Regions from separate parts of the Bacillus sp. UMB0893 genome, predicted to be linked through region 3. Evidence: riboswitches for the same ligand, from Rfam matches in the RefSeq annotation. Region 3 holds a riboswitch; each other region holds the start of a gene.
What was found. A riboswitch is a leader RNA that binds a small molecule or an ion and turns the genes downstream of it on or off. The one in region 3 is predicted to bind S-adenosylmethionine.
Positions count from the first base shown of each region.

Region 1 (10,318 bases), on a different contig from region 3:
CAAAGCCAATTCTCCAGCCTGCCATATTATACGTTTTTGAGAGTGTGTAGATCTCAATCCCTGTCTCTTTAGCACCTTCGGCTTCTAAATAGCTGACAGGTTTTTTTCCGTCAAATCCAATGGCTCCATAGGCAAAATCGTGAACGACACAAATGTCATTTTCTTTTGCAAACGCAACCGTTTCATCAAAAAATTCCTTTGTGGCAACAGCACCCGTCGGATTGTTCGGATAATTTAAAAACATAAGCTTTGCCTGATGTTTCATGTCATCTGAAATTTGTCCGTAATCCGGAAGAAACTCGTTTTCTTTCAAAAGGGGCATAAATTCCATCTTAGCCCGCGAAAGCTCTACTCCAGACCAATAATCGGGATACCCGGGATCCGGCACCAGCACTAAATCATCTGGATCTAATAAACATTGCGGAATTTCTACAAGCCCTGCTTTTCCCCCAAACAAAATGGCAACCTCTTTGTCTGGATCTAGGCTGACACCATACTCCCTCTCGTAAAATCGCACGATGGCTTCTTTTAGAAATTTCTGTCCGCGAAACGGTGAATACTTGTGATAGTTTGGATTTTCAGCTGCCTCTTGAAGCGCCTTCACGATATGAGGGGGAGTCGGCTGATCTGGATTTCCCTGCCCTAAATTAATGACATCATGTCCCGCTTCTATACTCGCATTTACTCTCGCTACCAAGCTTGCAAAAAATTGCTTTGGAAGCTTATTTAATAACTGTGATTGTTTAAAGTTTTTCATGTTTTACACCTTCTCAAAAAATTCTTGAAATTCTAGTCAAAAATAATATATTGTTAGAGTCAGCTTGTAAAGAAAAATTTTAAGGCGGAGATGACGTTTTATGAATCCAAAAGTGACATGCCTGCAAATAGACCTTGCCTTTGGAGAACCAAAAGCAAATGCTGAAACCGTAAAAAAAGAAATTGAAAAAATCGTAAAAACTGAAAAATCTGATGTGATCGTGCTCCCTGAACTATGGACTACTGGCTATGATTTAACACGTCTCGACGAAATAGCGGATCATGACGGCAATAAGACAAAAACATTGATCAGCAGCCTTGCGAAAGCCCATAAAGTAAATATCGTTGCCGGCTCCATCGCGAAAAAAACAAAGTCAGGTGTGACGAACACGATGTATATTTTCGACAGAGACGGGGCGCTTGTACATGAATACAGCAAGCTGCATTTATTTAAGCTTATGGATGAGCATCTATACTTAAACGCCGGTTCGGAAAAAGGACTCTTTGCATTGGACGGCATTCAAAGTGCCGGGGTCATTTGCTATGATATCCGTTTTCCAGAATGGATCCGGGCTCATACGACCGTAGGAGCAGAAGTCCTGTATGTTGTGGCTGAATGGCCTCTTCCGAGAGTGAATCATTGGAGATCCATGCTGATCAGCCGTGCCATTGAAAATCAATGTTATATTGTTGCCTGCAACCGTTCAGGCAGAGATCCAAAAAATGAATTCGCCGGCCATTCTATGATTATTGACCCTTGGGGAGAGATTTTGGCTGAAGCTGGCACAGAACCAGCTTCTCTAACAACCATGCTTGAGATGGGGAAAGTAAAGGAAATCAGGAAACAAATTCCTATTTTTGAAGACCGACTTCCTCATTTTTACTCTTAAAAAAGTGTTTTTTCGTTTCAAGGTCCTTACTTTATTATTGTTAGTCGTTCTAGAAATTTATAAGAAATGAGTCTAAAAAAAGGATTGACTTTTTTTTATTATACCTGTTAAGATTCAAAACAAGTGATATATTTAAAATAGTCCGAATATACATTTTTTATTAAAAAACAATTTCATACTATCTCTTATCAAGAGTAGGCTGAGGGATTTGGCCCGATGACGCCCAGCAACCGACCGTAAAACCATTGTAAAATGGGGCGCAGTATTTTATGCGCGAGGAGAGTCCTCCTACAAGGCACGGTGCTAATTCCAACAGAAAGAAGTTCTTTCTGGCAGATAAGAGGTGCGAAGCCTATGCCTTCAAGCCTCTTTCACTGTGGAAAGAGGCTTTTCTTATGGTTTAGGAAAATATAAAAGGCAAATAGTTGCAGATATTGAAATAAAGTTATCTGCGTAAGCTGCAGCGCCTGCGCTTTTGTTCTTGCCATGAAAAGCCTCTAATCAATAAACTGGAGGGTTAAATACCATGTCAAAAAATCGATTTGCTGCTTATGAACCATTAACGGAAAGTGCCGCTATTGCTCTCGCCTTGAGACTCGGATTATTCGAAGAGAAAAGCGTTCTGACTTGCAGGGAAATTGGAGACGGCAACTTGAATCTTGTTTTTCACATCGTCAATGAACATCAGAAAGGGATCATCATTAAACAAGCGCTCCCTTATGCAAAAGTTCTTGGTGAAAGCTGGCCATTGACGCTTGACCGTGCCCGGATTGAAAGCAGCGCACTGCTTAAACAAGCTGAATTTGCAAGTTCATATGTGCCAAAAATCTATTATTCTGATGAGACGCTGGCCATAACCGCTATGGAGGACCTCTCTCATTTACAGATTGCAAGAGCCGGTTTGATTGAAGGAAAAGACTTCCCTCTTTTATCCCGCCATATCGGTGAATTTTTAGGAAAAACACTTTTCTACCATTCTGATTTTGCTCTGAATCCGCAAACGAAAAAGCAGCTGGTGAAACAGTTCTCAAACCCTGAGCTTTGCAAAATTACAGAAGATTTTGTGTTTACTGATCCGTTTTTCGATTTAGAATCGAACAGCTTTGAAGAAGAACTGAGACATGATGCTGAACAAATCTGGAATGATCATCACCTAAAGCTTGAAGTAGCCAAACTAAAACATAAATTTTTAACCGAGGCAGAGACTCTTGTACACGGTGATCTTCATACAGGCAGTATTTTTGCCAGTGACACTGAGACAAAGGTGATTGATCCTGAGTTCGCATATTATGGTCCGATTGGATTTGATATCGGCCATTTCATCGCTAATCTATTGATGAATGCGATCTCAAGAGAAGAAGAGAAACAGCAAGTACTTCTAGACCATATTGAGACCGTTTGGGATGTGTTTGCTGAAGTATTTTCAAAAGCATGGAATATTGACAGTTTGGAAGTTTTCACTAAGGTTCCAGGCTATCTCCCGTTCATTTTAGAAAAAGCATTTGAAGATGCTATTGGTTTTGCAGGAATCGAAATCATCCGGAGGACAATCGGACTTGCACACGTTGCAGATCTTGATTCCATTGAACCTCTTGAGCAAAAAATCGAGGCAAAGCAGCGTGCCCTTCATCTTGGAAGCAAGCTTATTAAAAATCGTGAAACCATTAAAACAACAGCAGACATTGCAGAACATTTCAAACAAGTGCCTGTCAGATAAGGAGAAAACATCATGTCTTATACAAACACCATAATCCCCCGATCTGTTGAGTGGAAAGAAACCTATATTCGACTGCTTGATCAGCAAAAGCTGCCTGCCGTGACAGAATACATCCATCTGCACACCTTATCAGACGTATGGGATGCCATCAAAGCCTTAAAAGTGCGCGGTGCTCCTGCAATCGGCATCACTGCTGCATTTGGACTTGCACTCGCTGCAAAACAGTATGAAACCGAAGCATTAGATGAATTTCATCAGCAGCTTTCCCTTGATCATGATTACCTTGCCACTTCAAGGCCTACTGCTGTTAATCTATTTTGGGCGCTCGGCAGATTGCTGAAAAGTGTGCAGGCAGCTGTTTCAGTGAATGAAGCGAAAACGATCCTGATTCATGAAGCGATTCAAATCCAAGTCGAGGACGAGGCCACATGCCGCAGTATTGGGGAACATGCTCTTCCCCTTTTCAAAGACGGTGATTCTGTGATGACCATATGCAATGCAGGCTCAATCGCAACAGCTCGCTATGGCACAGCTCTTGCCCCATTCTACCTTGCAAAAGAAAAAGAAATTAATCTTTCTGTTTTTGCGTGTGAAACCCGCCCAGTTTTGCAGGGGGCACGGCTGACAGCATGGGAGCTCATGCAGGCTGATATTGATGTGACGCTCATTACTGACAATATGGCGGCACATACTATTTTCTCTAAAGGAATTTCTGCCATTATCGTTGGCGCAGACCGAATTGCAGCTAATGGTGATACAGCCAATAAAATCGGAACCTATAATCTTGCTCTTTTAGCAAATGCCTTTCAAATTCCGTTTTATGTGGCAGCACCGCTTTCTACGTTTGACATTGAAACGAAAAATGGTTCAGGCATCCCAATCGAAGAGAGGGACCCTAAGGAAATTACACATTTCGGCGGTCAGCAAATTGCCCCGGATAATGTGAAAGTATTCAATCCTGCCTTTGACGTGACTCCACATCACCTGATTACAGGAATCATTACAGAAAGAGGAGTTCTATCAGGAGATTTAAGCAATGAAATTCAGAATGTATTCAGGGCAGAAGCATAAGCAGACGGACTGCTGCTTTGGTAAGGGCACACGGATTCTTGATCTAGACCCTTGCAATTCTGAAAAATAGTCTTAAACTGATAAAACTTCTATTTACACTGATAAATTATTTTCTAATAGAGTAAGAGCCCTCACCAGAGAGCTCTTTTCCTTTTTCATTATATATTATCGCTCTCTTTTATTCTCTTCTGATAATGAAAAATCGGCTTATTCTCATGCATGCCTTCTTTAAAAGCTGTATACCCCATTCGTTCCCAAAACCTAATGCCCCGAACATTATTTTTCAGAACACCGAGTCTGATTTCCTTGAAACCTTCTGCAGCAAGATGTGCTTCTGCGTTTTCATAAGCAAGTTTTGCAAGACCTTTCCCTTGGAAATCCTTATGCATCACAAATAATCCAATCCAAGGCTTTCCATCATTTGGGTTTAATGGGCAATATTCAATGATACCGATATATTGTTCATGCTCCTTGATTACATATCGCTTCGCATGTACAGCTTTTCCTTCTTGCCGTTCCTTATCTAAATCTTCTTGGTTAAGATGAGTCTTCCCATTTGAAATTTGATTGAATTCCGGGTTGGAGTTCATGATCTCCAATTCAATTGGCAAATGGCGATCCTGTCTGAATTCGAATGTAATCATTTTTTCACATAATCCTTTCAGCTAATTTTCGATGTTAATCAATTTTCGCCCAAAGTTCCTTTGGATTCAGCTCATAGACTCCATCCTCACGGTACATGATGTGATTAACGATAAATTCTCTGCGAATGGTTGCAAAATCCTCGTGAAATTGTTTAATGTATTCATTTATTTCTTTCTCAGGATATTTTTTCCAGCTTCAAAGCCTTTTGCTAAATGATATAGGACTATTAATCTTCTTTTCCTTTGAGGCGGGATTGTTTTCAGTTTTCCATCTTTTGTTAAGTAATTTCCTAGTATTTTTGTATGCTCGCCTGTTTTCTCCTGATTCATCTCAAGCTCCCCTTTGCCTGTTATGATATCCATCATTCCATGTGAAAGCTGCTGAAGCAGCTTTTCATTCACTTGAAAGTAAATGGTGTTTTTCACCCTTTTTTCAGAAATAATGCTGATTTCTCTAAGCTTTGTTAAATGATGTGTAATGGTTGGAGGAGTCAATCCAAGTATGCCTGCAAGCGCCTGGCCATTCTTAGGCCCTTTTGAAAGAAGAGCCAGAATACGGATACGCGTTGCATCCCCCATGACTTTATGAAATGTGACTAGTTTATTCAGCTGCAAAAGACCGCCTCCAATTAGATTACTATCTAATTAGATGATAATCTAATTGGAATCCTTCTGTCAATTTGGTTTTTTATTAAATCACAGCATAAAAAAGAGCAGCATCCCTCATTCGGAATGCTGCTCTTCTTTCCTTCTCATTTACCAGTCTGCGTAAATGGCAGTAATGAACCCTAAGGCTGAGGCAAGTGTTCATAATTTAGTGCGGATATCCCATAGCTCTGGAAAAAAACGATGATCCAAGACTTTCTTCAAATAAGTAACACCCGATGATCCTCCAGTTCCTTTTTTAAACCCAATAATGCGTTCCACAGTTTTCATGTGTCTGAAACGCCACTGCTGCAGCCAATCTTCTATATCAATCAGTTTTTCAGCCAGCTCATACAAATCCCAGTACGCATCAGGGTTGCGATATACCTCAAGCCATGCAGCTTCAACAGCGGGATTGCCTTCATATGTCACGGAGACATCCCTGTTCAGGGCCTCATCCGGAATGGGCAATCCCGCTGATGCCAGTGTTATTATGGAAACATCATAGATGCTTGGTTTGCTCAAAGCTTCAGATAATGCTTGATGCAAATTTGGATCTTTTTTATAAATTTCAAGGACATGCCGTGTTTTGTACCCCAGTGCAAATTCAATCATTCGGTACTGATGGGATTGAAAGCCGGAAGCCTGTCCAAGCTTGTCGCGAAACTGTACATATTCAGATGGAGTCAAGGTTGATAGAACATCCCATGCCTCAATGATTTGCGACTGAATTTTTGATACCCGTGCCAGCATCTTGAATGCCAGTGATAAATCTCCTTTTTCAATAGCTTCGATGCTTGCCTGCAATTCATGCAAAATCAGCTTCATCCATAGCTCGCTTACTTGATGTATGATGATAAACAGCATTTCGTCATGGTGTCCGGACAATCGCTTTTGACTGCTGAGCAGCGTATCCAGATGCAAGTATTCCCCGTATGTCATGCGATTTATAAAATCGGTATATATTCCTTTTTCATCTTTCGGATCTCCCATTTAAATTCCCCCTCGTCACAGCAAAGAAGCTCAGTCAAATGCTGAACTTCTTATTTTTAGTCAAAATGGTCTTTTTTTGATCTTCTGTAATCACATTCATTTTTGAAAATAAATCAGCGTAGAATGCAAGTTTGCTTGGACGTTTCCAGATTCGCATCATACTCACCCCGTTTTGCTATCAGGCAACTTTTTTCACTATACTAAATACTATGTCGCAAGGGTATGTATGTGACAAGCAAATCACAATCGATACGAAATTTTTTCAAGGTCAAGAAGAGCGGCCTTAAGATCTGTTTTCGTGCCTGCATATCCTGTCAGCTTACCGCTCGTGCCAATGACTCGGTGGCATGGTATGAAAATAGGCAGTGAATTTGACTTGTTTGCTTGTCCGATTGCACGGACAGCTTTTGGATTTCCGATTTTCACGGCTACATCTAAATACGTCCATGATTCTCCATAAGGGATCTCCGCAAGCGCATTCCACACTTGTTCTTGAAAGGATGTGCCTGACTGCCTGAATGGAAGTTCAAATTGAGTTCGTTTGCCTTCAAAGTAATCGAATAATTGTTTTTTTGCTTCGATTAGCAAAGGATGATCATCAGATTGTGTCATCGGATTGTGCTGCAGGTGCTCTTCAAATTGTCCAGCTGTAAGAAACAGCCTGGTAATAAAATCATCAGAAGCTGATATGATCAGCGTGCCAATCGGTGTGTCTGCTGTTGTATAAAAATGCATATAATTTCCTTTCACATCGTTTGTTTGATTGGCAAGGTGATATGAAAGGCTGTGCCGTTTCCGACTTTGCTTTCTACTTCAACAATGCCGCAATGCTCTTCAATAATTTTATAGCTTACCATTAAACCGAGGCCTGTTCCTCTGTCTTTTGTTGTATAAAAAGGTTCGCCTAGCCTTTTTATTTTGTCCTCCGGTATGCCGGAACCTTCATCAATAATGGTGATTTTCAGCTCATTCTCATTTTTCATAAAAATATCGACTTGAATGGTTCCACCGCTTGGCATGACTTCGATTGCATTTTTCAAAATATTGATAAATACCTGTTTGAGCTGATTAGGCTCGCAATAAACGAGCGGAACGGAACCGTTATGGTTCAGCTGAATTTGAACATTAACTAAAATAGCCTGGGCATTCAGAAGATCAATTGTTTCTTTCATGATCGTCACAACGTCTTTTTCCTGATACGAAATGGCCTGCGGTTTCGCCAGAATCAGAAACTCTGTAATAATGGATTCAATTCTGCTTAATTCAGATGTAATCACATTAAAGTACATTGAGAAATCTTCTTTTACATTCGCTTCAAGGAGCTGAATGAAGCCTTTTAAAGCTGTCATAGGATTACGGATTTCATGTGCAATCCCTGCTGCAAGCTCTCCTACCACGCTCAGCGTGTCCGATTTGCGCAAACGTTCCTCCAATTCCTTCTTTTCAGTAATGTCTCGGAATATGGCAAGGTTCAAGTTTTCAATAATGTTTCTCTTTAACGAAAATTCAAGAATTTTCTCTTTATTGTTTTGAAGCTTAAACGGTATTTCCTCTGTCATTTCATCAAAGAAATGCATCGATCCGCTTTCCATCTTATCGTAAGAAATAAGCTCATGGAGGTTGTATTTATGAATATGTTCCAGCGGAATATCGAGAATGAAGCTTGCTGTCGGATTTGCATCAATAATATTGTAGCTATCATCAAGCAGAACGATGCCGTCCATAGCGCCATTAAATATTTTCCTGAATTTTTGTTCGCTTTCACGAAGCTCTTTTTCCATTCTTTTTCGGTCGCTCACATTTCTGAGAATGGTTAAGTGATGGCCATCCGTTACGTCCATTTTTGACGTGAATTCAAGCTGTTTGCATTGTCCGTTTGGCATATAAAATAATAATTCTTCCCGAATGGCACCTGAGCGTATATATTCTTTTCTGGCAGCTCTGAATTTCAAATCGTTTAAATCAATAAAATCATAAATTCTGCTGCTGATTAAATTTTCAACCGACAATTCAAACGTACGGCTTGCAGACTGATTTGCAGAGATAATTCTGCCGTCATTGTTCCAAATAATGATAGCATCAATCGCATTTTCGAAAATCTCCCTGAATCGCTCTTCACTTTTGAAAAGCTGCATTTCCATATTCCGCTTTTCAGTAATATCTCTCATGATTGCCATATTAAAGCCGCTCAGGACATTTGATGTGGAAGTAAACTCAAATACCTTTTTCCGGCCAGATTTAAGAAGGACCGGCATTTCTCCTTTAGCACGTCCCCCTTCATTTAAGATGGACCACAGCTTATCAAGCTTAAATTGATTTTCCCCTTCTATAAAATCATGGAGTTTAAAGGTGCTCAGCTGACTTTTATCAATCTCAAAATTAGAACAAAATGATCCGTTCGCATCAATGAATTGTCCGCTCCCATCAAAAATCACAATTCCATCGACAGCGCGATGGAAAAGATCTTTAAATAGCTGTTCATTAATTGTCCGTTCTCTTTCAAGCATTTTATTTGAGGAAATATCCCGCATTAACGCTAAATGCCTCGTGCCAAGCGCATTTTTCTGAATTGAAATTTCAATAAATTTCACTTGTCCATTATCAAGTTTGATGATTAACTCATCTGCAACCTGGTCGCGATCACGAAGCTCTTCCACTTGTTTATGCAGCTGCTGATGTGGAACCAGTGATAAGAAGTCGCACATCTTCCGCTTTTGAAGCTCTTTTTTTGTTAATTGAAAAAGATGGCATGCTGATTGATTGCAATCTATAAAATGAAACTTTTCATCGATAATGATGATCGCTTCCATTGCACTTTCAAAGACAATTTCATGTTGACGGCTTTTTTCCTTCAGGCTTTTGTTTTCTTTTTTCAATCCCTCAATCTGCTCCTGCAACGATGCTAATTCACACTTATTTATAACATGACTCATGCTTTTTCGCTCCTTGCCGCCGGGCAAAATTTCATCCTTTTTAAATTCTACAATTTACTGAATAGTCCTTCACCGTTTTCTATTTAATGACATTTTTAGTCCAAAGGACCTATATAATAATTTAATTTCTGACAGAAAAAGCGCAATATTATAACATTTTACAGTTAGCTTACATGTTCTTTACAATCCCATTAAAAAAGCTTATATTCCAATTTCTCTGTTTTAAACTCTTGTTATGATGGGTAAAAGAGTAATACCTAAAACATGTCGGAAAATAATGTGAAGCCTCTTATGACTTCTGTGAAAATAGGTGATAGTGTGAAAAATCGGGAGAGCTACTTTGATAATGCGAAATTTATTTTGATCATCCTTGTTGTGTTTGGTCATGTCATCCGCTCTTTTATTGATGATAATGAATTTATGCTGAACGTCTATAAATTTGTATATACCTTTCATATGCCAGCTTTTATTTTGATCTCTGGATTTTTTGCCAAAGGCTACAATAAAAAAGGCTATGTACAGAAAATATTTAAAAAACTGATCATTCCTTATTTAATCTTTCAGGGAATTTACTCTGTGTATTACTTCTTAGTCGAATCAGAAAGCACTCTTACGGTTGATCCATTAGATCCACACTGGTCATTATGGTTCCTGATGAGTTTGTTTTTC
Region 1 covers NZ_PKLB01000001.1:540,580-550,897, reverse strand. Annotated here, with positions in the region: gene CYJ36_RS02805 (pyridoxal phosphate-dependent aminotransferase) at 1-757, opposite strand, end outside; gene CYJ36_RS02800 (carbon-nitrogen family hydrolase) at 858-1,646, shown strand; SAM riboswitch class I at 1,829-1,989, shown strand; gene mtnK (S-methyl-5-thioribose kinase) at 2,173-3,363, shown strand; gene mtnA (S-methyl-5-thioribose-1-phosphate isomerase) at 3,376-4,434, shown strand; gene CYJ36_RS02785 (GNAT family N-acetyltransferase) at 4,593-5,078, opposite strand; partial or broken gene CYJ36_RS02780 (metalloregulator ArsR/SmtB family transcription factor) at 5,113-5,693, opposite strand; gene kynA (tryptophan 2,3-dioxygenase) at 5,886-6,716, opposite strand; gene CYJ36_RS24250 (hypothetical protein) at 6,751-6,873, opposite strand; gene CYJ36_RS02770 (methylated-DNA--[protein]-cysteine S-methyltransferase) at 6,957-7,451, opposite strand; gene CYJ36_RS02765 (PAS domain-containing sensor histidine kinase) at 7,463-9,649, opposite strand; gene CYJ36_RS02760 (acyltransferase family protein) at 9,941-10,318, shown strand, end outside.
Region 1: linked by a shared signal. The riboswitch ahead of mtnK (S-methyl-5-thioribose kinase) and the one ahead of fbpA (Fur-regulated basic protein FbpA) in region 3 are both predicted to bind S-adenosylmethionine.

Region 2 (10,318 bases), on a different contig from region 3:
AGTCATATACAGCTCACCTGATTGAACATACAATAAATCAAACACTGAAAAAATCCGTTTAGAGTGTTTTGAGCCTTTTTTAAAAATAGCATCTCCTCCTTTCACAAAAGTAGGAAAAGGCGGAATGCCAAAACCGATATATGTCATCTTACTCTCCCTTTACCCGAGGTCGTATAATTCCAAAAATGATCGAAATCATCTCTTTTTATTATATAAGATACTCTGTAAACTAGTAATGATTTTATAAGTGTTTTTCAAAAGGGGATGTCTGGCTTGTCTGAAAATATCAAAGATCGAAAATTGACATTATTCGCACTAACCTGGCCTATTTTCATAGAATTATTTTTACATATGCTGATGGGAAACGCTGATACTCTTATGCTCAGCCAATACTCCGATAATTCCGTTGCTGCTGTCGGAGTTGCTAATCAGATCCTAAATGTACTGATTGTAATGTTTGGATTTATTGCCACCGGGACCATCGTTCTGATTACACAAAATGTAGGTGCAAATGACCGCAAAAGCGCTCTTGAGATTGCTCAAGTTTCTATCGCAGCCAATCTGATTCTCGGGATCGTGATTGGACTGATTGTGATTATGTTCAGCGAACCCTTGCTAAATATGATGAATCTGCCTCATTCACTCCAGCCAGAGGCAAATATTTACCTTCGCCTAGTTGGCGGATTTTGCTTCAGCCAGGCATTGATAATGACGATTGGGTCCGTTTTAAAAAGCTACGGCTTTACAAAGGATACGATGTATATCACAATCGGCATGAATATCCTGAATGTCATCGGGAATTATATCTTTATTTATGGACCTTTCGGGCTGCCGGTGCTCGGTGTTGAAGGAGTCGCTATTTCAACCGTTGTGTCCAGATTCATCGGACTGATAGCCATTTCTTATCTTCTCGTAAAAAGAATTTCTTTTGAAACAAAATTGCGTTATGTTTTTCAGCTGCCATTCTCACACCTTAAAAACTTGCTGAAAATTGGTGTTCCTTCAGCAGGTGAGCACTTATCTTATAATGGTTCACAGATTGTCATTACCATTTTTATTACGATGCTTGGTGCTGAAGCATTAACAACAAAAGTGTATACCCAAAACTTAATGATGTTCATTTTTCTATTCAGTTTAGCCATCAGTCAGGGCAATCAAATCCTCATCGGACAAATGTCAGGCGCCAGAGACTATGACAGTGCCTATAAACGATGCATTCAAACACTTTATTGGGCAATTGGAATGTCTACTGTAATTGCCATTCTATTCTGGATTTTCACAGATTCCTTATTCAGAATTTTTACAAGCAATCAGGAAATATTGCAGATTGGAGCTACGCTGCTTTTGCTGACGATCATCCTTGAACCCGGAAGAGCATTTAATCTTGTTATTATAAGCGCTTTAAGAGCTACTGGTGATGTGAAATTCCCTGTGTATATGGGAATTATGTCTATGTGGGGCATCAGTGTTCCACTGGCATACATTTTAGGTATTCATTTTGAGCTTGGACTCGCAGGAATATGGATGGCATTCATTGCCGACGAATGGCTTCGCGGTGTGCTGATGTTAATCCGCTGGCGTTCAAAGGTTTGGGTGAATAAAGGTTTTATTTTACAATCAAAAGCAGTTTCATGAACCTGACTAATTAGTCAGGTTTTTTATGTGAGAAAAAATAACACGAATTGAAAACGCTTCATGTTTAGATAGTTATTAAGGACTATATTTTTTTATTTAAATTTTCAGAAAAATACTTGATTTATGCATAATCATGCCATATGATAATAAACATAACAACAAGTGTTATATTACCTTACATTCTTTTTGATCTATTCCTTTGTTTTGGTCTTATTTGTTTTTTATTTACCATTTTGAAAGAGGGAGCGTGTTTTCATGGATGCTTTAGTATTAATGGACAATTTGTGGGTAATCATAGCAGGGATATTAGTCCTGCTCATGCAGGGAGGATTTATTTTACTGGAAGCAGGATCTACACGAATGAAGAACGCTGGCCATATTGCCGGAAAAACAATCTTTACAATCGGCATTGCCTCTCTTGTCTTCTGGGCTGTCGGTTACGGATTTATTTATGGAGATGGAAATAAATTCATCGGCTTATCAAGTTTCTTTTACGGTGATTCAACACCTGCCGAGGATGGATTAACAACATCTGTTGATTTCTTTTTCCAGCTGGCATTCGCAGCAATAGCGTTAACCATTGCATTTGGCGGCTTTGCTGAACGGGCTAAATTATCTGCCTACGTTATTTTCGCAGTGTTATTCTCCGCACTTGTCTACCCAGTAGTCGCACACTGGATTTGGGGGAGCGGCTGGCTGAAAGATTTCGGCAAACAGGATTTTGCCGGATCTACTGTTGTTCATTTGACAGGGGCAATGGCGGCTTTGGCAGCTACAATCATTTTAAAACCAAGACTCGGAAAATATGGAAAAAACGGAACGATGAATCAGTTATCGGGACATAATCAAGTATATACTGCGCTGGGTGTCTTAATCCTTTGGGTAGGATGGTTCGGATTTAATGCAGGGAGCACATTCGGAGTTGGAGACGGTTTCTTCGGATATGTAGCTTTGAATACTCAGCTTGCTGCAGCTGCAGGGGCTGTAGCGGCGATGATCATTGTTAGAATGATGACCGGAAAAGCAGATATTCCTACAACCTTAAATGGTGCGCTTGCCGGACTTGTCGCGATTACAGCTTCCTGTGCATTTGTTGCTCCTTGGGCAGCGGTTGTCATCGGCATCATTGGCGGAGTCCTTGTCTATTTCAGCATGAAGCTTTTTGATAAATTAAAAATTGATGATCCTATTTTTGCATTATCTGTTCATGGAGCAGCAGGAATTTGGGGAACTTTATCAACAGGATTCTTTGCAACCCCAGAGTTAGCTGAGAGAAATGGCGGATTGGCGGGATTATTCTACGGCGGCGGCTTCACTCAGCTCAGTGTTCAGACACTTGGCATAGTTTCCAGCGCAGCCTATGCATTCATCGTTTCCTACATTATTTTAAAGATCATGAAGCAAGTGATGGGCAGCATCCGCGTAACGGAAGAAGAGGAAATGATGGGCCTTGATATGAGTGAACACGGCAGCTATGGATATCCTGAATCATTTGCTCACCTAAATGAGGAAACCTCAGGCAAGAAAACAACAACAACAGCATAATAGGGTAAAAACTCTTGGCTCCCAACGGATAATCCCGGGTTTGATCTAATCATTGGAAATTATGTACGATATTTTTTCCGGCAGTTTCCAAGATAGCCTGCCCATATTACCATATTTAGAAAAAGCACTGCGGAATTCACCTGCAGTGCTTTTTGCTGTGCAAGCACATGGATTCTTGTGAATTCATAGGAGGTTCCATATAATCGAGGAAAAAAACCAAAAGCCGTTAAGGCTGCTGTCGTAATGACTGGAAGCCAAAGCTTGCTAATAAGCGCTAAAAGAATAAACATGGCTTGATTCAAGATGAACACGAGAATCATTCGATTGTGCCAATAAGAGACCTTTACAGCATAAGAAAACGCTTGAAATCACCCAAGCGTTTTCTAGAGTTACTTCCTATTTCTGATTCTCCATCCATTCAGGCTTTCCAAATCCTTTGAATTTTTCATCGATTGTTTTCTCAAATTCTTCTGATTCGACAACCTCTTTAATATCTTTGGCAAGCTCTGAATTAACATCTTTCGTATTCATCACCACGCGGTTGCGGTGCACATCGTTCATATCTTCAAGTTTGACGGCATCCGCCAGATTCATTTTGGCAGCTAAGGCGAAGTTCCCCGGCACTGCAGATAAATCCGTATCTTCCACCGCTCTTGGTAATTGAGCAGCTTCAACTGGAACAAATTTTAAATTTTGCGGATTATCTGTTACATCTTTTTCCGACACTTGAATGGCCTTTACATTCTCATTCAGCTTTATTAATCCGGCACCCTTCAAGATCTGAAGTGCACGGGCTGCGTTTGTTGGATCATTAGGAATTGCTACAATTGCCCCTTCTTTCACTTCCTCAAGTGATTTCACCTTGTCTGAATAGATTCCCATTGGAGCAGTAGGGACGGTAATGACCTCAGATAAATCAAGTTTACTTTGTTTCGCAAACGTTTCCATGTAGATCTTATGCTGAAAAAGGTTGGCATCAAGTTCACCATTTCCTAAAGCCTGATTTGGCTGAATATAATCATTGAATTGCACCACTTCAACGTCGTATCCCTTTTTTTCAAGGCCCGGCTTAATTGCAAGTTCAACCATGTCTGTGTACGGACCAGCTGAGGATCCAATTTTGATGCTCTTCTTCTCCCCGGAAGTTTCTGCTGCACCACAAGCAGATAATACTCCGATTGCAAGTACGATAAGTGCTAAAAGTGTCTTTTTCATGTCTGTTTCTCCTCCATTTTTCCTGTGAACACAAAAAATTCCTCTTTCATTCAGAAAGAGGAATCGTATGTATCACGACTTATCTTCCAGAATGAATTCATTGTCATTCTGCAGGATTTAGCACCGTTCCATTAAAGGAGGTTGCCGGACTTCACAGGGCCTGTTCCCTCAGTCACTCTTGATAAGCAAACTATTAAATTTAGAATAAAACAATCTTATCTTCTAACCTGTGTTTTTGTCAACTACTATTTCAAGCGGATTAATCGGGTTTTGATTGAAGAAACGCAACCCGCTGAAAATGAACGAATTGTAGCCAAGAAATAATAAAAATGTTAATAGCCATATAAATCCAAGAGCAAAATCTAATAAAATCCGCCTCTTATTTTCCCTTTTGATGACACTTTCAATTCCATCTAGTATTGAACCTATTCCTGATGCAAGAAATAAAAATTTCAAATAGTAAAAATTGAACCCCTTAGTTAGTCCTATTATTAGAATGAAGACCATTAGGATCAGGATCAAATATCTGATCGTGATAAATGGTTTTGTGCTTGGACTTTCCCTTTTTTCAAAAAACACCCCCACTACAGTACACCACCTAATCCATCCTGCCATACAACCAACCCTAAACAATAAATTTGGTTAGCCAAGCCACATAATTCGCTCCTGGAATAAATAAAAGCTGTGCAAGAACCGTCCCTAATAGTCTAGACGTAACCATCATTAATGAAATGCCTTTTAGTCTCGAGTAACTCCCTTTATTATTTACCACATCATCAGCTAATACTGAAATCTTGGGATCTATTAAAATGACAAGAAGGATGGTTGCTATTCCATTAATTAGTCCAGATGCCATTATTGCCGTTGATGATCGGTCAGGCACTAATAAAGCTGCATATAAAGCTGATAAAACCCCTATTGTATAAATAGAAGTGATTATCATATTAAGAATGAAGAGCTTCACTGGAATATTCTTAAGATTAATTGCCATAAAATAACTCATTTTTGGTACATGAATATGCTTTATTCCTCTTTTAATATATTCAAAAGATAATCCTTTTTTTACTAATAACGGGATAGAACCTCTAGCCTCAGATAAGTGAATGATTGCTCTGGAAAACAAGGCTATGAAAGTTGGCAGAAATAGAATACCGAGAAAGGTTCCTGCTGTCGATGAAGCAATTAGGACTCTATATTGATTTTCCACATAAAGAAGAGTATTTTCCTGCGGTGCTAAATCAACAAGACTTCCTGTAAACGGCTGCTGCATCATATTTGCCATTCTTGAAACGATCACCATCAAATTGAACAATGAAAGGGCAGAAGCTATCATTTTCACTCTTGCTCCAGAAAGTCTTACAGCATATGCTAATGTTTCAATACAATGGATTATTAAAATGAACACTGAGATAAATAATACTCTATCTGTGAAGTAATCCAATTTATCAACCTACTCTTAATCGTCATAATTTCAATTATAAACCACAAATCCAGCTATTTCCTTAAAGCATTTTTCTTTATGGAAAAAGCCACCTGTTGAGCAAGAAACATGATCGTTCATAAAAAAAGGCAAAATACCTCCTCCCCACCATAAGAATCCCCAGTTTCTACAAAACCAAAGCTCTTATATAATTCCTTTGCGTTATGATTATCTTTATAAACCGTTAAACGAATTTCTTTGCATTGAGTAAATCTATTGTTTATCCACTTCACAATCTCTGCAAGTGCAGCCTTGCCATATCCTTTTCCTTGATGCTTTTCATCAATAATAAATCCATTTATCCAAAACATGTTACTGGTCTTTTCTTCATAAGCATGCATGACGAAACCAACTATTTGTTCCTGGTCATATATAGCAAATGGAAGATATTCTACATTTTCACCGTCTGGTTTTATGTAAACCTTAGCAAGAGACACGGCAACTGTTGGAACAAAATTACTTTGATTTTCTTTTACTTTTAGATTTAAAGCCTTCTCCCAATTTTCTCTGGTAACAAGTTTTAGCTGTACTTTCATAATTTTTTACCTCTGATAAAAGATTTTAGTAGCTTCTCACCACTTAAATATTTCTTCAAAAAAATAAGATTCCCTTCTTTGGCTGATCTCTCCTGAAAACCGCACGGTAAATGTGGCCTGCTGCTTTTACTGGAGCACGTGCATGAAGCGGGTATTCATTTATTGTTTTCATCGCTTTGTCATAGTTCCCTTCGGCTTCTGCAGCAAGATGTTCCCATACTCGAATAAACTCTGAAGTTACTTGCCTCTGCTTTAAGTCTCGCTCATGATAGTGATAACGTGACATAACATCCATCGGCAAATAGATACGATCTCGTCCAAGATCTTCTCCTGCATCTCGCGGGATATTGGTCAGCTGCATTCCAAGCCGAGTGCAGCAAAAAGAGCCTGGCATGATCCGCTAGACTCTAATTCATTACTTAACAGCTATTGAAAAACTTAAGACTTCATCCTCCCATATCAGGTTTCCTTTCATGACTTGGGCTTTAAGACCATAAGGAATGACCAATTTATTATCAACCAGTCCAATTTTCTTAACCTTTGCTCCTTCTAAATAGAAAAACTCATAGGAGGGCTCTTCAATCCGGTTAGTAATTTCAAACTCCACTGTGTTTGCATAATAGCTGTCTACTATCTCAAGATTTGCTCCTGCTTCCGGGAGTTTATATGGTGCACGGTCAGCCTGGCATTCCTTCTCTTCCTGTTTACAATGCACAGGGCTGATGTTTTTTATAGATGATTCATTCCAGATTAAGGTCAGTCCCGGAGGCAGGTTTTTATCGATTGCATCTGCTTCATTTAGATTGGCATCTTGGTTTGGGAAAAACCAAAGAATCGGTGCAGAAATAACCAAAATAAGGAGCAGAACTGAAACAGCGCTCCATAATTTATTGGTTTTGCGAGTATGTTCGTTTTGGAATATGAAAACTTCATCACCAATGAAAAACAGGAATCCCGCTACAAATGTTAAAATAACGAAAAAAAACAATATTTTAAATAAAAGGATGCCAATAATTACTGAAGATCCAATATGGATTACGAAGTTTATCGCCATTCGGCTATCTTCCATGTCGCGTACAATGAAGTAAGCTAAAATGCTTACAGGTAGACCTAGCATAAAGATAAATATACTAATAAATATAAAGAGGGAGGTCAATTCACTAAATAACCCATGGAAGGTATTAGATTGCACAAGGACTGATATAAAAAAAATGATATTAATGAATAAAGAGACAGCTGCAGCAATCAATAGTTTTCTTAAAAGCATAATATCCACCTCAAAATTAATTCTAGCATATTAAGATAGAAAATTATGGATAACTATTTAAAAAGCCAGCCTGAATGGCTGACTCTTATGACTCTTCAATATTAATCCTGTATTTTTCAAACCAGACATGAATTTGTGCAAGATGGGCTAAAAGCTGCGGGCCTGTCATTAGCTGACCGTACCATGGCACCTGAAAAGCATTGCCTTCTGATTCGATAATGTCGATTAATGCATTTTTATCAAAGAAAACGTGCAGGGCTGAATCTTGATTTTTCGTCAATGATTGAAGCCATGACTTAACGGCTTTCGTATAGTGTGGATGATGCGTTTTTGGATATGGGCTTTTTTTGCGGTACAGTACCTCCTCAGGAAGCACACCTTCTAGTGCTCTACGCAGGATTCCTTTTTCCCGGTTTCCATGCATTTTCATATCCCATGGAATATTCCAGACATACTCGACAAGTCTGTGATCGGCAAACGGGACTCGAACCTCAAGACTTGCCCCCATACTCATGCGGTCTTTACGGTCAAGCAGGGTGGTCATAAACCAAAGAATATTGAGATAGAAAAGCTGGCGCCTCTTTGATTCTATTTCAGACTCGCCATCCAGCAAAGGGGTCTCTTTCAAGGTTTCTTGGTATCTCATTTTCACGTATTCTTTTAAATTCAGCTTATGTTGCCAATCAGATCTCAGCAGACTCATTCTGGCATCTGTTGAGCGCATCCACGGAAACGCATCATCTGACAAATCCTGTGGACGGTGAAACCATGGATATCCTCCAAATATTTCATCTGCACATTCTCCAGAGAGCCCAACGACAAAGTCATTTTTAATTTCCTTGCAGAACCATAAAAGAGAAGAATCAATATCCGCCATTCCAGGCAGGTCCCTGACCTCAACAGCTTCAGTCAAGTAATCGACCAGCTGCTGCTGCGTGATTATGGAGCTATGATGAACCGTTTGAAAGGTGTCCGTCATTTTCTGAATCCACATACCATCTGAATTCGGCTGAAACTCATTCGCTTTAAAAAACTTATCATTATCTTCATAATCAATCGAAAACGTATGCAGGGGACCTTTTCCCTCTTTCTCAAAAGCCTTGGCAGCGATAGCGGTTATCGCACTCGAATCAAGGCCTCCTGACAGAAAAGTACAAACTGGTACATCTGATACAAGCTGCCGTGTCACTGCGTCTTTCACTAAAAATCCGACACGATCCACAGTTTCGTCAAAAGAGTCTAGATGATGCTGGCTTTTCACGTTCCAATATCTCCATACTTTCAGTCCTTCTTTTGAAAAAGTCATGGCATGAGCAGGACGCAGTTCATTTATTCCTTTAAATACTCCAACTCCGGGAGTTCTTGAAGGTCCGAGTCCAAAGACTTCGCTTAAACCTTCCCGATCAAGCACTGCCTTTTGATCAGGATGTGCAAGGATTGCCTTCAATTCAGATCCAAATAGAAGAGAGGCTTGTTGCTCTGAATAAAAAAGCGGCTTTACACCCAGCCGATCTCTGGCAATGAATAGTTTTTCCTGTTCAGAATCCCATACGGCAAAAGCAAAAATTCCGTTTAGATGATGAACACACTCTTCTCCCCACTCCATATAAGAAGTGAGCAGCACCTCTGTATCAGAATGTCCTGCAAAAGTATATCCGCGCTTCAATAATTCGACCCGTATATCTTCTGTGTTATAGAGCTCCCCGTTATAGCAAATCGTAAACAAATTTTCTGCCTTTTTACGGGTCATCGGCTGTCTTCCGCCCGCGGGATCGACAACTACGAGACGTTTATGGCCAAAAAGGATGTGCTGCTCGCCCCAAATATTTGTATCATCGGGACCTCTTTTAGATAAACATTCTGCCATATTCGACATCATCTTTTTTTCTTGCCGCAAATCTTTCTTGTAATGGACCCAGCCAGTTATTCCACACATCGTCTACCATCTCCCCAATTTAAACAGCCTGATTTTCACTCAGACAGTAAAAGATGTACCTATCCTATGCTTAACATATGAAGTGTTGATTTGTCCTTATCACGTTTTATTTGCATAAACTTCCTCTCATTTGGCAAAAACGAACAGTAACGATGCTAATAAGGAGGCCTTTGTCATGCTTTCAAAAGAAAGACACCATCTGCTCGAACGTCAGGAACGTGCTCATGTGACTGGCATGATTGAAATAGGTGAAGATAACGAAATTTTATTTTATGATGATATTAATGAAGACGTTTCTCTCTTGCAATTACATCAAAACGAACGCATTGAGATTCTTCTGCATGGCAGCTGGTATGACGGAACCTATCTTACAGAAGGTCAGATTTTAATTCCTATGGGCAGTCATCAGCTAAAAACCGAAGATACACTCCGTATTAAGAAAAAGGTTCCTTACGCTTTAGAATATATGCTGAAGGAACTAAGTGATGATTCATTTCTCGCCTTTACAGCTAAACTGAACTCTTTCTCATTTTCTATTTATGATTGCATTTATTGCTATAATCAAATGGTTTTTCAAGAGGAGGCAGATGATAAATTAGGAGTTTCTTTCTTTCAATTTGATAATGAAGAGGCAATATGCGGCTTGCAGCATCATTTTTCTAGGGGCAGTAAACAAGAAGACCGGTTTGAATTTACGACTTGTA
Region 2 covers NZ_PKLB01000001.1:4,605-14,922, reverse strand. Annotated here, with positions in the region: gene CYJ36_RS00085 (helix-turn-helix domain-containing protein) at 1-147, opposite strand, end outside; gene CYJ36_RS00080 (MATE family efflux transporter) at 265-1,635, shown strand; gene CYJ36_RS00075 (ammonium transporter) at 1,891-3,180, shown strand; gene CYJ36_RS00070 (hypothetical protein) at 3,240-3,500, opposite strand; gene CYJ36_RS00065 (MetQ/NlpA family ABC transporter substrate-binding protein) at 3,577-4,395, opposite strand; SAM riboswitch class I at 4,472-4,583, opposite strand; gene CYJ36_RS23340 (hypothetical protein) at 4,618-4,851, opposite strand; gene CYJ36_RS00055 (lipid II flippase Amj family protein) at 5,021-5,836, opposite strand; gene CYJ36_RS00050 (GNAT family N-acetyltransferase) at 5,953-6,411, opposite strand; gene CYJ36_RS00045 (phytoene/squalene synthase family protein) at 6,467-6,805, opposite strand; gene CYJ36_RS00040 (hypothetical protein) at 6,827-7,678, opposite strand; gene asnB (asparagine synthase (glutamine-hydrolyzing)) at 7,764-9,614, opposite strand; gene CYJ36_RS00030 (DUF2777 family protein) at 9,790-10,318, shown strand, end outside.
Region 2: linked by a shared signal. The riboswitch ahead of CYJ36_RS00065 (MetQ/NlpA family ABC transporter substrate-binding protein) and the one ahead of fbpA (Fur-regulated basic protein FbpA) in region 3 are both predicted to bind S-adenosylmethionine.

Region 3 (10,318 bases):
AGACGAATTTAAAAAGGCTCACCAAGAACAAGCTGATTTTCTGTATGAAGCAGGTGGGATTACGAAAGAAATTGATACTTCTAAAGTGATAGAAAACCGGTTTGTTGAACAAGCTTTAAAAAAGGATAACAAATGAGAATTATTCTGGCAGATTAAAAGAAGATGCTTATTTCAGCATCCTCTCTTTTTTTGATTAGGACTACTTAAGGTGGGTTAATGAAAGATATCTTATGTATATTAATAGATTTCTGCATTTGTAATCTTTGGCAGAGTATATTTGGAGGAAGGCGGTATCATCACTCGAGTACTCTAAAATGAAACATTCTTTGAAAAAACCTCCTCTAAGTTGAAATAAGGAGGTTATTTCATATTAATTTTTACTCATATTCCTTCAAAACCTTCTCAATATATGAATTATCCACCACTTCAGTTACATCCAATTCCTTTTTAAGTCCGCCAAGGTCTAACAGAAGATTTGCTGTGTTTTGCTGTTCATTAACGATTTTCTTCTCAATTGGAGTATTTACTGGAACAGAGTTCTCTAATACTTTACGAATTACTTCCTTATCAGTCTTTTTAAGCTCTGAATAGATAGCAATCGCTTCATCTTTATTTTCATTTTGCCATCTTGTTGCTTTTTCAGTTACTTTTAAATAAAGCTCAACTAATTCAGGGTGTTCCTCAGCAAATTGAGTTCTGACGATTTGGAAGCCTGGACTGAAGGTTCCGATCGCTTCTCCATTTGAAATAATCTTTGCTTCATTGTTTACAACTTGAATGGATTGATAAGGCTCCCAAATCGCCCATGCATCCACTGACTTTGTCTCATAGGCAGCCTGTGCTTCATCTGGCTGAAGCTGAATAATTTCAACTTCTGCAGGCTTGATGTTTTCCTTTTCCAATAAGCGATACAAAAGACCGAAAGCACTGCTTCCTTTTGCAACAGCTATTTTCTTTCCTTTTAGATCTTTAGGAGATGTGATGGAACTATCCTTAGGAACAAGAATAGCATCTCCTTTTTCGCCAGTGCTTGCCGTTGCAATTTCAGTAAAAGAAATACCTGCACCTTGACCGGAAAGGACAGGGATATTTCCGACACGTCCAAAATCAAGCCGGTTCGATGCAATGGCCTCAAAATAGGAAGGGCCGCTTTGAAATTCAACCCAGTTGACTTTAGCACCTGCTTTTTCAAATTCTTCTTCAAACCACCCTTTTTGCTTAGCGATTAAAATTGGCCAAATGCTTTGCTGAATCCCAATGTTGACGGTTACCTCATCTTTCTTGTCAGCTGAATTCGCTGATTCGGATTGGCAGCCTGCAAGAATTGCAAAGATAAATATGAAGATAAATAGATTAAAAGTGTACTTATTAGAACTCATTTTCATTCCCCCATTTATGATGTGATAATCTGACAGCTAATTTGGTAGATCACTTCCTTTGCCGCAGAAACAGGAAAGGCCCTATCCATTAGCAAATGAAATTACTAAAAGACAGGGCCTTCGGTTGACTGATCGGCTCAATTATTTTATTTATTATAATCATCATAATATTTAGTATTCAGATTAGTCAAGTTGGAATTATTTTAAATCCACCTTGACTAATCTGAATAATCAGAATAAAATAATTATATTATATATACACGTCGACTAGATCACTAGAGGCTTTAATTTTGTTCAATCAATGAGCAGAGTTAGAGCCTCTTCGCATATCACAAAGGGAGGAAAATATCTTATGAGATCTTTGTTAATTGCCGGAGGAGATAATATTGAGAAAATCAGTATGCGGCTGGAGCAGCATGGAGTTAAAGTCGTAACTCACATTGACGGAAGAAAACCGAAACTTGTATTAAAGGAAATACCAAGTAAAGTGGACATCGTTTTAATCATCACTGATTATATTAATCATAATCTTTCCAGGGTGGTAAAAAAGAAAGCTCAGGAAAAATCAATTCCTATTTGTTTCTCCAATCGTTCGTGGAATTCGATTTCAACCGAGATTAAGAGGATGATTGATTCATAACAAATTCAATTTTGATAAGATGGATTCATGATTTTGCTGATCGGTCATCCGAAAGCTCATACCCTCAAAAGGTATGAGCTTTTTTATTCAAAAGGAGGTGTTAGCAGTTGGATAAGGACCAGAATGAAACGATTTATCAGGTACTTGAATTAATAAATAAAATAAAAGATGGATCATTAATCATCACGTTTTATAATGGGGAAATTACCCAATTAGATAGTACCGAGTATTTTTATTTAATGGATGACATTTAATACGAGTATATTTATAGGAATATTTTTCTGGATTACCAGTAAGATAGAATGGAGATCTATTTACAATTAAATTGAATTTCTTCTTATCAAGAGAGGCGGAGGGAATGGCCCGATGAAACCTCAGCAGCAGATTCTATCACTAGAAGACTGTGCTAAATCCATCAAGCATGATGCTTGGAAGATGAGAAGAGGTATGCTGGAAAGCTATGAAACCTCTTCTTAAAGACGGAAGGGGTTTTTTACTGATAAAAACCCTTCATTTGAAAACATGATAAAGGGGTGCGCGAAATGGGAACTATTATTCGGCAGGCTATTGAAAAAAGAAAGAGTCATTTAATCAGTAAGCTGTTAAGCAATGGCATTTACAAAAAAAATGATCTGCATTTATTTGAACTGACATTAACTGAGCTTGAAGAGGAATTCAAGAGGACTTTAAAAATGCAATGAAATTAAACAGTCATAAGTTTTTTTCTATCTATATGTCTAGATTGAACTTCATTTCGAATGAAGATAGGTTTGGATTTGGAGAGGGTGTTATATAGGAACCATGTTCCATTTTTAAAAAATAAATAGTAAAATAATAGAAAAAAGTAGAGAAGGATCGATGAATTATCATCTGATGTGAGGATAGAAGCCATGGTGAGAAAAATGAAAGATGATTTTGAAGATATTAAAAACATATTACAGCAGGTTACTGAAGAATCTACGAGTTTTCTTAAGGGGCTTGAATTTCGATCAGCAGCTGTCCAGCCGCCACTTTTTCAAAGGGATCGACTTCCTTCTGAAGGCCTTGGGGCTATATCTGCATTAGAAACCTTCAAGGAAATCTATGCTCCTTATCTTAGTGGAAGTGCTGGTTCCCGTTATTTGGGTTTTGTAACAGGCGGCTCAACACCAGCGGCCATAGCAGGAGATTGGCTTGTTAGTGTATATGATCAAAATGTTGTCGTTAAAGAAGACTCAGTTGCTGTCAACCTAGAGATGAAGACTATTGACATGTTGAAGGAATTATTTCATCTTCCTGATGAATATAGCGGAGCTTTTGTCAGCGGAGCCACAATGGCGAATTTTGTTGGTCTTGCTTTAGCAAGGCAATGGGTGGCGCATCAGCATGGGATTAATATCTCACAACAAGGCCTTTACAGTCTTCCGAGAATGAATGTGGTTGGCGGTTCTCTGCACTCCAGCATCTATAAAGCTCTATCAATGCTTGGTATGGGAAGAGAGTCTGTTCAAACGATTCCACTTTTGTCAGACAGAGAAGCTATTGATATATCAAAACTTCGGGAGTTTCTAAGAAAAAATCAAGGTGAGCCTTGTATCGTCGTAGCTAATGCAGGTACAGTCAATACAGTAGATTTTGATGATCTAAGAGAAGTAATTAAGCTAAAGGATAAATACTCTTTTTGGCTTCATGTCGATGCAGCCTTTGGCGGATTTGCCGCTTGCTCCCCAAAATACAAAGAATTGGTACAGGGTATGGATCAAGCTGACTCAATCACGATCGATGCACATAAATGGCTCAATGTTCCGTATGATTCTGCCATGCAGTTTACCCGTCATAAGCAATTACAAGTTGAGGTGTTTCAAAATAATGCCGCTTATCTGGGAAGTTCAATTCAAAATCCGGAATTTATTCATTTAACACCTGAAAATTCAAGACGTTTTCGTGCTTTGCCTGCATGGTTTACATTAAAAGCATATGGGAAGGAAGGATATAAGGAAGTCGTTGAACGAAACGCAGAAATGGCTCAATTACTTTCTAATCGATTGGAACAAAGTCCATTTTTACGATTGGTTGCTCCAACGAGACTTAATGTCGTTTGCTTTACTCTAGCATATGAAGGGGTAACGATGGAAGATATTAAGAAATATCTCCAATCATTAAAACAGGATGGGCGTGTATTTATGACACCAACCATCTATCAAGGAACCCCTGCTGTCCGTGCAGCATTCAGTAATTGGCGTACGGACGAGAACGATGTAGAAATCATTTGGGATGCTTTAGGTTATGCAATAAAAGAAATGAATAGGTAGGAATTTTTTAGTTTGAAATTGGATCGAGGGCTTCTGTAGGCTGCCTGATTTCTTTTTTATGTTACGAGGGGGATATACCATGGTCGAAGAATTTAGATTAACGGATGGCCCTAAGGCATCATTTATCTGACACTATTTATACATAGAAAAACGGCTAACAGCTCCCTATGTTGCACTTTTAGAATATATTGTTTTTAAAAAGTTAATAAGAGACTTCCTCATTTGGAATTCAGCATCTTCTTGTTATACACCCCTTGTACAACAAAATAATAGTTTGAAAGGGAGTCAACCAATATGCAGCATTTATCTTTACCTAAAGAATTAGAGAGATTCAAGAAAGACATTGAAGCAACTCTGCAGCCTACGATTAAAATCTCGGCAACAACGAATACGCCGACTTTGTTTCAAAGTAAATTTGCAGGCAACCCCTATTTGCCTAAAGCTTCTGAGCACCCAAGAGATGAAGTAGGAAAATATATGAAACTATTAGCACAGATCAATTGTGAAGAACTTCCTAATAAATTAATAGATATGCCATTAAAAGGGATGCTGCAATTTTTTCTTGCAGGAGACCATGATGTCATGGGTCTTGATTTTAACGAACAAACGAATCAACAAAATTTCAGGCTTGTATATTACGATGAAATCGTAAAGGAAGACGAAATTATAACTGATTTCTCATATATGAACAGTTTTGGCGAAGAATACTTTCCAATAGAAAAAGAGCTTAAGATTTCTTTTGCTTTAGAAAATGAGGCGGTATCAGTCACTGATTGTGCATTTGAAGATTCCTATGAGCAATTGGACTTTGAAGAGCATGCAGGAGTAGATGATGATGGACACGAGATCACTCTTTTTGATTTGTACGGAGAAAATCTATCAAATGAAGGCCATAAAATTGGGGGATATGCTTTCTTCACACAGGTTGATCCAAGGGGATATGCTGAAAACTATAAAGATTACAATGTGTTATTACTGCAAATTGACTCTGATGATGAGAATGGGATTATGTGGGGAGATTGTGGGGTAGGGAACTTCTTTATAAGGAGAGAGGATTTAAAGAAACTCGATTTCACGAACGTCTTATACAATTGGGACTGTCATTGAAAAAAATCCTTAGCTCTATAAGTATATTTGGTACGAGACAGGCGTCGTTCCTTTAAAAAGGAATGCTGCCTTTTTAATTGGAGAATTTGGAAGGTAATTCCCTTCTTAATAATCACTTGAACTTTTTTGTTTTTGATTGTTAAGTCAAAAAATTGCATGAATATTTTTCCGTCAATACGGAAATTTCCGGAAAATCGGAATAATTTGCAGATCTCTTCCTGAAATCCGGAATAACACAACTGCCATATTATTGAATATTCTGTCTAACAAAAATGTAATCCTTTGTCCTGTTTGGATTTCTGACTATTTTGCGAATTATTTAGTTTTTTTAAAGTATTGGCACGTTTCTTGCATGTATTATGATGAGCTGTTTCATTAGAAGGAAAACGTGAACAGGTCGGATTGCACATTTTGTAAGCGTTTACTTGTGTAAGACGGCTCAGGTTGCAAGTTTGATAGAGGTTAAAAAAGGGGGATGTTTGTGGAAATCATTATTATTTTATTGTCACTAAGTTTGTTGATGTTTGTTGCTTATCGGGGATTTTCTGTTATTTTGTTCGCTCCGATCTGTGCATTGTTCGCAGTATTGCTGACAGATCCGAGCTATGTACTGCCGTTTTTCTCCAACGTTTTTATGGAGAAAATGGTAGGGTTTATTAAACTTTATTTTCCAGTATTCTTGCTTGGTGCTATTTTCGGGAAGGTTGTTGAAATGTCTGGCCTTGCTGAATCAATTGCCAAAACGATTGTAAAGCTTGTTGGAGCAAAAAGAGCGATTCTTGCCATCGTACTGATGGGTGCTATCTTAACTTACAGCGGTGTTAGTTTGTTCGTTGTTGTGTTTGCTGTCTATCCATTTGCAAAAAATCTGTTCATCGAGGCAGATATTCCAAAACGTCTGATTCCTGGAACTATTGCGCTTGGTGCGTTTACGTTTACGATGGATGCACTTCCGGGAACACCGCAAATACAAAACGTTATTCCAACAACCTTCTTCAAAACAGACATTTATGCCGCTCCTGTTCTGGGGATCATAGGTGCGATTTTTGTTTTGTCACTTGGAATGTGGTATTTGGAATCACGACGGAAAAAAGCAGAGAAAGCTGGCGAAGGATATGCAGGCTTTCATTCAGAGACAGCAGCTGGACTAGATCCCGAGCTTGCTCGTGAAAAGGAAGAGGCAACGGTCTCAGCGGGAACTGAACCTAGTGTTGCCCGTCAGATTCTAGCTTTCGTACCTCTTGTTTTAGTTGGCGTCATGAACAAATTCTTCACTGTTTCTTTTCCGAAATGGTATCCGAACGGATTTGATTTCTCAGCGATCGGACTTGAAGCATTTGGGAAAATCGAGCTTCCATCTGTCGTTGCGATATGGTCTGTTGAACTTGCACTTTTAATTGGAATCATCGCGACATTTGCTTTTGACTGGAAAGCTGTAACCGCTAACATTAAAGAAGGCTTGAACGCAGGAATCGGCGGTGCACTTCTTGCAGCAATGAATACTGGAGCTGAGTATGGATTTGGTGGAGTCATTGCAGCGCTTCCTGGATTTAAAACAGTCAGCAGCGGAATTTCTTCTACATTTACAGATCCACTCGTAAATGGGGCTGTAACAACAACGACTCTTGCAGGGATCACTGGTTCCGCATCTGGAGGGATGGGAATTGCGCTGAGCGCGATGTCCGAAAAGTACTTGGAAGCCATTGAAAAGTTCAATATTCCCCCGGAAGTTATGCATAGGGTTATTTCGATGGCATCAGGCGGTATGGACACTCTTCCGCACAATGGAGCCGTTATTACGCTTCTTGCGGTTACAGGTCTCACTCATCGTCAATCGTACCGTGATATTTTTGCCATCACGATTATTAAGACAGTTGCTGTATTTGTCATTATCGCTATTTACAGCCTATTCGGCCTAGTTTAAACATTCATCACAGAAAGAGGGGAAGCACACATGGCAAATGGAAAAATCTTAGACTCATTTACACAAGCCATTGATAGGGTAGAAGATGGTGCAACATTGGTAGTCGGAGGCTTTGGCCTCTGCGGTATTCCGGAAAAAGCCATTCTTGCTTTAAGAGATAAAGGGGTAAAAGATCTGACAGTTGTAAGCAATAACTGCGGTGTTGACGATTGGGGCTTGGGATTGCTGCTCGCTAACAAGCAAATCAAAAAAATGATGTCTTCCTATGTAGGAGAAAACAAAATTTTCGAACGTCAGTATTTAAGCGGTGAACTTGAAGTGGAACTGATTCCTCAAGGAACACTTGCAGAAAGAATGCGTGCCGGCGGTGCTGGAATTCCTGGCTTTTATACTGCAACCGGAGTAGGAACGAAGGTGGCAGAAGGCAAGGAGCATAAAGAGTTCGACGGTCGTACGTATATTCTTGAAAGAGGAATTGTTGGAGATTTTGCGTTTGTGAAGGCATGGAAAGCGGACCCGCTTGGAAACTTGGTTTTCCGGAAAACGTCCCGAAATTTCAACCCGGTGGCTGCGATGGCTGGGAAAATCACAATCGCAGAAGTCGAAGAAATTGTAGAAGTCGGAGAACTGAATCCAGATGAAATTCATACACCGGGCATTTATGTACAGCACGTACTGCTTGGTGCGAACTATGAAAAACGAATCGAACGTCTTACGGTTCGTCAGGCATAAGAAGGAGGCATAAACATGAGTGACAGCAGACAAATAATGGTGAAGCGGGCAGTGAAAGAAATTAAAGATGGCATGAACGTAAATCTTGGAATCGGGATGCCAACCCTTGTAGCAAATGAAATTCCGGATGATTACAATGTGCTTTTGCAATCGGAAAATGGATTGCTTGGTATCGGTCCATATCCGATTGCAGGAACCGAAGATCCAGACCTGATCAATGCTGGAAAAGAAACGGTAACTAGTGTTCCAGGTGCCTCCTATTTTGACAGTGCAGAATCCTTTGCTATGATCCGCGGCGGCCACATTGATCTCGCCATTCTTGGAGGTATGGAAGTTTCCGAACAAGGAGACCTTGCGAACTGGATGATTCCAGGAAAAATGGTGAAGGGAATGGGCGGTGCCATGGATCTGGTTAATGGCGCTAAACGGATTATCGTTATTATGGAGCATGTCAATAAATATGGGGAATCCAAGGTTAAAAAAGAATGCTCTCTTCCTTTGACAGGCAAACAGGTTGTTAACCGCCTAATTACAGAGCTTGCTGTATTTGATTTTGCAGATGGCTCAATGGAACTCGTGGAACTGCAGGACGGAGTGACCATTGAGGAAGTAAAAGAGAAAACGGAAGCATCATTTACAATAAGCCAATCTCTAATGACCACTCATTAAAGGGAAGGATCAGAAAGGACAATTGCGATGAATCGATTACTTAATGAAAAAGTGGCGCTTGTAACAGGTGCGGCGAGCGGTATCGGATTTGAAGTTGCCAAAGAATTTGCTAAAGAAGGAGCGGCTGTCGTCATTTCTGATGTCAACCTTGAAGCAGCCGAAGCAGCTGCAGCAAAGCTAAAAGAGGAGGGCTTTGAATCGATCGCTGCTGCTTGCGATGTAACGATAGAAGAACAAATCATACAAACGATTGAAACGGTTCAAAAAAAGTATGGCCGCTTGGACATTCTTGTTAATAATGCCGGTCTGCAGCACGTTTCTCCAATTGAGGAATTTCCGACGGACCGATTTGAATTCCTGATCAAAGTCATGCTGACAGCACCTTTTATAGCTACGAAACACGTATTTCCGATCATGAAAAAACAAAAATTCGGACGTATTATTAATATGGCATCGATCAATGGAGTCATCGGCTTTGCCGGAAAAGCAGCATATAATAGCGCAAAGCACGGTGTTATCGGACTGACTAAGGTTTCAGCGCTTGAAGGGGCGGAACATGGAATTACCGTTAACGCGCTTTGTCCGGGATACGTTGATACACCGCTTGTTCGCAACCAGTTAGCTGACCTTGCGAAAACGCGCAGCGTTGAACTTGAACGTGTTTTAGAACAAGTCATTTATCCGCTTGTACCGCAGAAGAGATTGCTCTCAGTACAGGAAATTGCCGACTACGCAGTCTTCTTGGCAAGCGACAAAGCAAAAGGAGTGACCGGTCAGGCTGTTGTGCTTGATGGCGGGTACACGGTTCAATAATCAGATTGAGAAGAGGGGTCAGCAGCGGCTGTCCCTTATTTTGTTTGCAAAAAAAGAAATATGTTAACGTCTTTTTATTGAGAATAAATAGGGGCGTAAATTAGTCATTTTCGTTCAATCGGGGTCCGGATTTCTGTAAGTGATAAAAAAGCCTTCAAGGAGTTTTAGCGAAAAAGTGGCGGGTAGTTCACCAAATCTACCAACCTATTGATTTCTTCAATCCCATCTGTGTAATATGAGTATAAGAATGAAAACGCTTTTATGTAGGACTGCAAGAAAGGGGTGGAGAAATGTGAAAGGACTCATGGATAAACTGCCATATGATTGGATTGAGGAAGTAGTCAATCTTGCAGCGGAATGCATGGTTGTGGTGGATCATGAAGGAATCGTTGTTTATCTTAACACAGCGTATTGTGAATTCCTGAAAGTAACCCCAGAAGAATCGATTGGAAAACCCGTTCAGGATGTTATTGAAAATTCTAGAATGCAGATTGTTGCCAAAAACGGACAGGCGGAAGTGGCGTCTATTCATCCGATAAACGGAAGTGAAATGATCGCAAATCGGTATCCGCTTTACGTGAAAGGACAGCTAGTGGGTGCAGTTGGTACAGTAATGTTCCGCAATCCACAGGAATGGATGGACTATTCCAAGAAGATCCAGCCGATCATGGAGGAGCTGAACTACTATAAAACCAAATTTGAAAAAGAGCTATTCAGCAAATATCATTTTGGCGATCTTGTTGGAAGCAGCCCAAAGTTCTTA
Region 3 covers NZ_PKLB01000009.1:107,549-117,866, reverse strand. Annotated here, with positions in the region: gene CYJ36_RS19265 (aliphatic sulfonate ABC transporter substrate-binding protein) at 1-136, shown strand, start outside; gene CYJ36_RS19260 (aliphatic sulfonate ABC transporter substrate-binding protein) at 378-1,379, opposite strand; gene CYJ36_RS19255 (DUF2325 domain-containing protein) at 1,732-2,019, shown strand; gene CYJ36_RS19250 (DUF2292 domain-containing protein) at 2,127-2,273, shown strand; SAM riboswitch class I at 2,354-2,461, shown strand; gene fbpA (Fur-regulated basic protein FbpA) at 2,562-2,720, shown strand; gene CYJ36_RS19240 (pyridoxal phosphate-dependent decarboxylase family protein) at 2,910-4,310, shown strand; gene CYJ36_RS19235 (YwqG family protein) at 4,605-5,417, shown strand; gene CYJ36_RS19230 (GntP family permease) at 5,899-7,341, shown strand; gene CYJ36_RS19225 (CoA transferase subunit A) at 7,372-8,073, shown strand; gene CYJ36_RS19220 (CoA transferase subunit B) at 8,089-8,742, shown strand; gene CYJ36_RS19215 (3-hydroxybutyrate dehydrogenase) at 8,770-9,555, shown strand; gene CYJ36_RS19210 (sigma-54 interaction domain-containing protein) at 9,860-10,318, shown strand, end outside.